DNA from 2 places in the Rossellomorea sp. GCM10028870 genome. Region 1 is predicted to be linked to the other one. Evidence: a T-box and tRNA genes for the amino acid it is inferred to sense, from the RefSeq annotation. Region 1 holds a T-box; the other holds one or more tRNA genes.
What was found. A T-box is a leader RNA that pairs with one kind of tRNA and senses whether it is charged. The one in region 1 lies ahead of ileS (isoleucine--tRNA ligase), so its partner is inferred to be a tRNA-Ile.
Positions count from the first base shown of each region.

Region 2: it encodes a tRNA-Ile, which carries the amino acid that the T-box ahead of ileS (isoleucine--tRNA ligase) is inferred to sense. The anticodon was not compared.

Region 1 is NZ_JBHTGN010000006.1:34,640-38,019, reverse strand. Features, by position in the region: gene ACFQWC_RS20750 (DMT family transporter) at 1-649, opposite strand, end outside; gene ACFQWC_RS20745 (Lrp/AsnC family transcriptional regulator) at 861-1,337, shown strand; T-box leader at 1,519-1,774, shown strand; gene ileS (isoleucine--tRNA ligase) at 1,825-3,380, shown strand, end outside.
Region 2 is NZ_JBHTGN010000006.1:213,632-217,011, forward strand. Features, by position in the region: gene glgB (1,4-alpha-glucan branching enzyme) at 1-333, opposite strand, end outside; tRNA gene ACFQWC_RS21570 (tRNA-Glu) at 1,159-1,230, opposite strand; tRNA gene ACFQWC_RS21575 (tRNA-Ser) at 1,237-1,327, opposite strand; tRNA gene ACFQWC_RS21580 (tRNA-Asn) at 1,332-1,406, opposite strand; tRNA gene ACFQWC_RS21585 (tRNA-Ile) at 1,416-1,492, opposite strand; tRNA gene ACFQWC_RS21590 (tRNA-Gly) at 1,502-1,575, opposite strand; tRNA gene ACFQWC_RS21595 (tRNA-His) at 1,596-1,671, opposite strand; tRNA gene ACFQWC_RS21600 (tRNA-Phe) at 1,694-1,769, opposite strand; tRNA gene ACFQWC_RS21605 (tRNA-Asp) at 1,821-1,897, opposite strand; tRNA gene ACFQWC_RS21610 (tRNA-Met) at 2,004-2,077, opposite strand; tRNA gene ACFQWC_RS21615 (tRNA-Ser) at 2,114-2,206, opposite strand; tRNA gene ACFQWC_RS21620 (tRNA-Ile) at 2,224-2,300, opposite strand; tRNA gene ACFQWC_RS21625 (tRNA-Met) at 2,305-2,381, opposite strand; tRNA gene ACFQWC_RS21630 (tRNA-Ala) at 2,457-2,532, opposite strand; tRNA gene ACFQWC_RS21635 (tRNA-Pro) at 2,540-2,616, opposite strand; tRNA gene ACFQWC_RS21640 (tRNA-Arg) at 2,623-2,699, opposite strand; tRNA gene ACFQWC_RS21645 (tRNA-Leu) at 2,730-2,818, opposite strand; tRNA gene ACFQWC_RS21650 (tRNA-Gly) at 2,828-2,902, opposite strand; tRNA gene ACFQWC_RS21655 (tRNA-Leu) at 2,912-2,996, opposite strand; tRNA gene ACFQWC_RS21660 (tRNA-Lys) at 3,032-3,107, opposite strand; tRNA gene ACFQWC_RS21665 (tRNA-Thr) at 3,137-3,212, opposite strand; tRNA gene ACFQWC_RS21670 (tRNA-Val) at 3,238-3,313, opposite strand; rRNA gene rrf (5S ribosomal RNA) at 3,323-3,380, opposite strand, start outside.

The DNA of each region.
Region 1 (3,380 bases):
TATATAAGATGGACTGCACGAAAGAGGCATCAACATTTGTCACCAGGAAAGTAGAAAGGTTAAAAGGAAGAAGGATGAGAAGGCCAAATAGTCCTGAGTATAAAATGGACATCATGGGAGTGACGGTCTTCATTGCCCACTTACTGCAAACGGAATAGATTCCCCACATCACAACCGCAGCCAGCATATAGAGATCCCCTTCATTAAATTGCAAGGAATAGACCATCTCCACTTTCCCTTTGGACAGGACGAGCAACACGCCAAAGAGTGAGATGAACATGGATGACAGTTGAAATGCGTTCATCTTTTCCTTCAGAAAAATAAAAGAGATCCCGGCAATGGAGAACATATTTAACGTAGAGATCAGGCCCACATTGGTGGCAGATGTCTTTTCCAAAGCCATGAATTGCAGTGCCTGAAAAAGGGCTACCCCCGTCAGGCCCATGAAAAATAAGGGCAGGATCGATTGAATGGGTGGAACCAGCTTCTTTTCTTTCCACCAGACAATCGGGAACAGACAGACGATGGCGATTGCCCACCTTAATATGGTCAACGTTCCCGGGGATGCATGTTCCACAAGGGTTTTCCCCACGATGAAATTGCCTCCCCAGAGAAGACTTGTCAGTAACAACAGATAATAATATTTCACGTCATTCAGCCCCTTTTCGAAGAGCCATTGTGCACAATGACATTGTCTATAAGAATAATTTTAACATTTTCCTGATAATACAAAAGAACTTATTGTATAATGATTATTAATCGAAATATATGAAAGTGTAATAGGGTTTTAGGTTATAAAAATTCATATATACATAGTTTTATCAGTGGTTTTTGGAACAATTGAAAAGGGTGGATGGAGCATGGAGACGATTGTAAGCAGGGTTTTGGACCAAATGGATCTAAAGCTGTTGGATTTGCTTCAAAAGGATGGGCAACTCAGTAATCTGGAACTGTCGAAGCGGGTCAATTTATCAGCACCCGCCGTACACGCAAGGATCAAACGGTTGGAAATGGAAGGATATATCAAAAAGCAGGTAGCCATTCTCAACCATGAAAAACTGGGATTTGACTTGTTATGCTTCGTATTTATGAGCACGAATGAACATCGTACAGAAAAACTGGAAGCTGTTGAGGGGACATTGGAATCAATGGAAGAAGTCCTTGAATGTCATTGCTTGACCGGGGAATATGATTACCTCTTAAAAGTGGCATGCAAGGATCGCAAGGGATTGGAACTCTTTATCAGAAGGCTGAATGAAATGGGGATCACCAAGATTCAGACAAGCTTGGCGTTGAGGGAGATCAAGGATTCTACGGTGTTGCCGATACAGGGATAATGAGGGTGACCTTCAGATCTTACGGGTTAGTGATGACCATCTCACCTTCGCCATTTACAATCATTTGAGTTGTTAGTGTAGAAGAGCGAATAAATGAATGGCGTATTGCCAAATAATAATAGTAAGGATTGACAAATTTAACCTGTATCATTTACATTTGTTGTAACATATATTGGATCACTTACATTCCATGACGAGAACGAGTAGGTATGGAATCTGTTCTACAGAGAGTTGGCGATTTGGTGGAAGTCAACGTTCAGATCATATTGAATATCCTCTCCGAGAAGCAAAGCTGAAGGTACTTTAAGCTTTGACGGGTTTCCGCCGTTACAAGGAACGCGTATGATTGTACGTTGCATGAGCGCTGTCACGTAAACTTGAAATCGAGTTTATGGATAGAATCAGGGTGGTATCGCGGGTTATAACTCGTCCCTAACATAAGTTAGGGGCGGGTTTTTTTATTTACAAAAAAATAGAGGGTGATGACATGAAAAAGGTGAATGTAAACGAAAAGGCGGTCGAAAGAGAGCAGCGGATCCAGGATTTCTGGAATTCGAATCATATTTTTGAAAAGTCAGTGACAAACCGTGAAGGGAAAAAGTCGTTCGTCTTCTATGAAGGACCTCCGACTGCCAATGGGCTTCCACATGCTGGTCACGTTCTGGGGCGTGTGATCAAAGATTTTGTCGCAAGGTATCAGACCATGCGTGGATATCAAGTCAAACGTAAGGCAGGCTGGGACACACACGGTCTCCCGGTGGAATTGGGCGTCGAAAAGAAAATCGGCGTGTCCGGTAAACAAGAAATCGAGGAATACGGTGTTGAGAAATTCATTGAAGAATGTAAAAAGAGTGTTTTCGATTATGAGGGGCAGTGGCGCACCTTTACGGAGGCAATCGGATACTGGGTTGATATGGATGATCCCTATGTAACCCTTCAGAACAATTATATCGAAAGTGTCTGGCACATCCTTTCGAAGATCCATGAGAAAGGGTTGCTCTATCAAGGGCATCGGGTCGCGCCTTATTGCCCGAGCTGCCAAACCTCCCTCAGTTCCCATGAGGTGGCTCAAGGATATAAGGATGTAAAAGATTTATCCGCGACAGCTAAATTCAAGGTGGAAGGGAAAGAGCATGAATACTTTCTGGGCTGGACGACAACACCTTGGACGCTACCTGCCAATGTGGCGCTCGCCGTCCATGAAGACGTGGATTACGTGAAAGCCAAACGGGGTGAAGAGACGTATATCCTGGCAAAGTACCTTGTGAACGATGTGTTGGGAGACGACTTCGAGTTGGTCAGTGAGCATAAAGGGTGCGAATTTGTAGGGGTTTCGTATCAGCCGCCGTTCAACAATCTCACGCTCGACCGCGGGCATGAAGTGATTTCGGCATCGTTTGTGACCGATGACAGCGGAACCGGGATTGTTCACCTGGCTCCCGCTCACGGTGAAGATGATTACAATGCCATCAAAGAAAGTGGATTGGATTTTGTCAATATCGTGGATGAGAAGGGTTGTTACACCAGAGATTTCAAGCCTCTAGAAGGAGAATTCACAAAGGACAGCGACGTGAAGATCATCAAAATGCTCGCGGATAGCAACCTTCTCTTTTCCAAGGAGAAGTATGAACACAGCTATCCACACTGCTGGCGCTGTGACTCACCACTTCTCTATTACGCAATGGAAGGCTGGTTCATCAAGACAACGGCCGTAAAAGAGACCATCTTAAAGAACAACCAATCCGTCGAGTGGTATCCGGATCATATGAAAGAAGGAAGGTTTGGGAAATTCCTTGAAAATATGGTGGATTGGAACCTGGGGAGGAACCGTTACTGGGGGACTCCGCTGAACGTCTGGGTTTGCGGGGAATGTGATCATCAGTATGTCCCGGGAAGTATCCAGGAGCTGAAAGAACATGCGAAAAGGGGTTGGAGGGACAATCTTGAACTTCATAAACCATATGTCGATGAAGTCATCGTGGAGTGTCCGTCCTGTTCTCATGAAATGAACAGGACGAAAGAAGTCATCGATGTCTGGTTTGA
Region 2 (3,380 bases), 180 kb from region 1:
AGAAGCAAACCCATAGGGGTCCGCCTTCAGCTTCTTTGAACCTGAGGGAGTCGTAATCTCGTACTTATACGTTTCTCCCGATAGATTCTCATCAATGCGAATTGTCCATAAACCTTCGTTATTCCGCCTCGTAAGTTCATACCCTGTTCCATTCCAATGATTAAAAGATCCAACCAATGAAACATGTCTTGCTTTCGGTGCCCAAACGCAAAATTCTGTATAGGTTCCAGTAGAGTCTCTTCTCACATGTGAACCCATAAACTGATAGGCCTGCTGCAAATTTCCCTCATGAAACAAAAAAACATCATAATCTGATATGGTCATTGCGTTCATCATCTCACCTACATTTTTTCAATCTACTTACTACTTTCTTTCAAGTTCATCAAAATCCTCTTTATTATCGTCGCTCAATTACGACAATTTCCTACATACATTTGATAAAATGGTTCACTATTGGAAAGTCTTACTAAATGATAAGGTTTACATTGGAAGAACATAGGGGAATCATGTTGAATTCATAGCGGAATTTGTCGAAAGTTTTTTAATTAAAAAATGTGAAATTTGCAGTAAATGCAGAAGGATTCCGGTATTTTGTATCGTTTCTGGCTGATTGTGAGAAGGATGGCGGTGTCGAATTAAGGAGTGATTGAGAAGGCGTAATGCATCAGGCGCCTGCATGCTTATGGTGATTAGTAGGGTGAATGAAACATGTTCTAATGGTCCCGGATGGGTAATTAAGGAGGGAGCATTCATAGTTTAGTCTTTAAAGGAGGTTGGGTTTATTGAAGAGCTTGAGAAGTTTAATGAAGAGATTAAGAGGTGATTGATGCCATTTACTTTTCGATGATCACTGACTGAATGTTCCCATCCTCCGTTTATTGTATTGAAAAATTGGATCTGAAAAGAAAAGTGCAGAAGTTGATAATATATTGGGAAAAGTCGATAATATATGTGGAGAAGTCGATAATATATCCTTCGTAGAGAAATAGAAGCATGCGTTTCTCTTGTAAAACCGCTTATTTTAGTCCCGATCTGCCTCCATATTCAATTAACTCTCTTCATTTAGTCATTTTTTCTTCTATTATTAATAAAATAACCACTAATTCTACTACTTTGTACAAAAAAAAAGACTATCAAAAATGATAGTCTTTTTTCAGATGACCCATACGGGATTCGAACCCGTGTTACCGCCGTGAAAGGGCGGTGTCTTAACCGCTTGACCAATGGGCCATAATATGGCGGAGAAGGAGGGATTTGAACCCTCGCGCCGGTTGCCCGACCTACACCCTTAGCAGGGGCGCCTCTTCAGCCACTTGAGTACTTCCCCATATTGGCTCCGCAGGCAAGATTCGAACTTGCGACCGATCGGTTAACAGCCGATAGCTCTACCACTGAGCTACTGCGGAATAATGAAATGGTGGGCCTAAGTGGACTCGAACCACCGACCTCACGCTTATCAGGCGTGCGCTCTAACCAGCTGAGCTATAGGCCCATAAATAATTGGAGCGGGTGAAGGGAATCGAACCCTCATCATCAGCTTGGAAGGCTGAGGTTTTACCACTAAACTACACCCGCGGTATTTAAATAAGAAAGTATGGGGCGACTGATGGGAATCGAACCCACGAATGCCTGAACCACAATCAGGTGCGTTAACCACTTCGCCACAATCGCCATAATGTCTTCAAATAGAAAATGGTGGCTCAGGACGGAATCGAACCGCCGACACATGGATTTTCAGTCCATTGCTCTACCAACTGAGCTACTGAGCCTTACTTAGAGTAAAATATTTAATTATGAACCATAATCTTATTTAAAGAAAATGGCGGTCCGGACGGGACTCGAACCCGCGACCTCCTGCGTGACAGGCAGGCATTCTAACCAACTGAACTACCGGACCAAAGCTTTTTGCGTAAGCAAAATAGGTTTCATTACCTCGCGATAGCGAAAATAACTATCCATGCGTGACTCATCAAGGATTACCCTATCCTAAGTCAAAAATGGTATTGCGGGGACAGGATTTGAACCTGCGACCTTCGGGTTATGAGCCCGACGAGCTACCGAACTGCTCCACCCCGCGACGATATGAGTAAGGAATTCACCATAAAAGTAAATATGGAGGAGGAAGGGGGATTCGAACCCCCGCGGGCTGTTACACCCCTGTCGGTTTTCAAGACCGATCCCTTCAGCCGGACTTGGGTATTCCTCCGTAATAAAAATGGTACTTGGTGGACCTTGTAGGACTCGAACCTACGACCGGACGGTTATGAGCCGTCTGCTCTAACCAACTGAGCTAAAGGTCCCTTTTGGTAGCGGCGGAGGGGATCGAACCCCCGACCTCACGGGTATGAACCGTACGCTCTAGCCAGCTGAGCTACACCGCCAAGAAACATAATATCAAAAATATTTTTTTACTTTCATAAAACCAATGAAGTTTATCTTACTTTCGTAAAAAAACATGGTGGAGCCTAGCGGGATCGAACCGCTGACCTCCTGCGTGCAAAGCAGGCGCTCTCCCAGCTGAGCTAAGGCCCCAAAGAAGTGGTCGGGAAGACAGGATTCGAACCTGCGACCCCTTGGTCCCAAACCAAGTGCTCTACCAAGCTGAGCTACTTCCCGATAATATGGCGCGCCCGAGAGGAGTCGAACCCCTAACCTTTTGATCCGTAGTCAAACGCTCTATCCAATTGAGCTACGGGCGCAAAATATGTCGTTTCCTTCCGAAAAATCAATGGTGCCGAGGACCGGAATCGAACCGGTACGGTAGTCACCTACCGCAGGATTTTAAGTCCTGTGCGTCTGCCAGTTCCGCCACCCCGGCAAAATTTTCTGGAGCGGAAGACGGGATTCGAACCCGCGACCCCCACCTTGGCAAGGTGGTGTTCTACCACTGAACTACTTCCGCGAAATATAATGGTGCGGGTGAAGGGACTTGAACCCCCACGCCTTGCGGCGCCAGATCCTAAGTCTGGTGCGTCTGCCAATTCCGCCACACCCGCATGTATGATTGATATTTTGCTAATGCAAAAATCAATGGTGAGCCATGAAGGACTCGAACCTTCGACCCTCTGATTAAAAGTCAGATGCTCTACCAACTGAGCTAATGGCTCATCTCAAAAGATGAAATTCAAAACCAACATGGTGCCGGCAAGAGGACTTGAACCCCCAACCTACTGATTACAAGTCAGTTGCTCTACCAGTTGAGCTACACCGGCATATTAATTACCCACTAATGAAAAATGGTGGAGGATGACGGGATCGAACCGCCGACCCTCTGCTTGTAAGGCAGATGCTCTCCCAGCTGAGCTAATCCTCCAAATATAAAGCCTGGCGACGTCCTACTCTCACAGGGGGAGATCCCCCAACTACCATCGGCGCTGAAG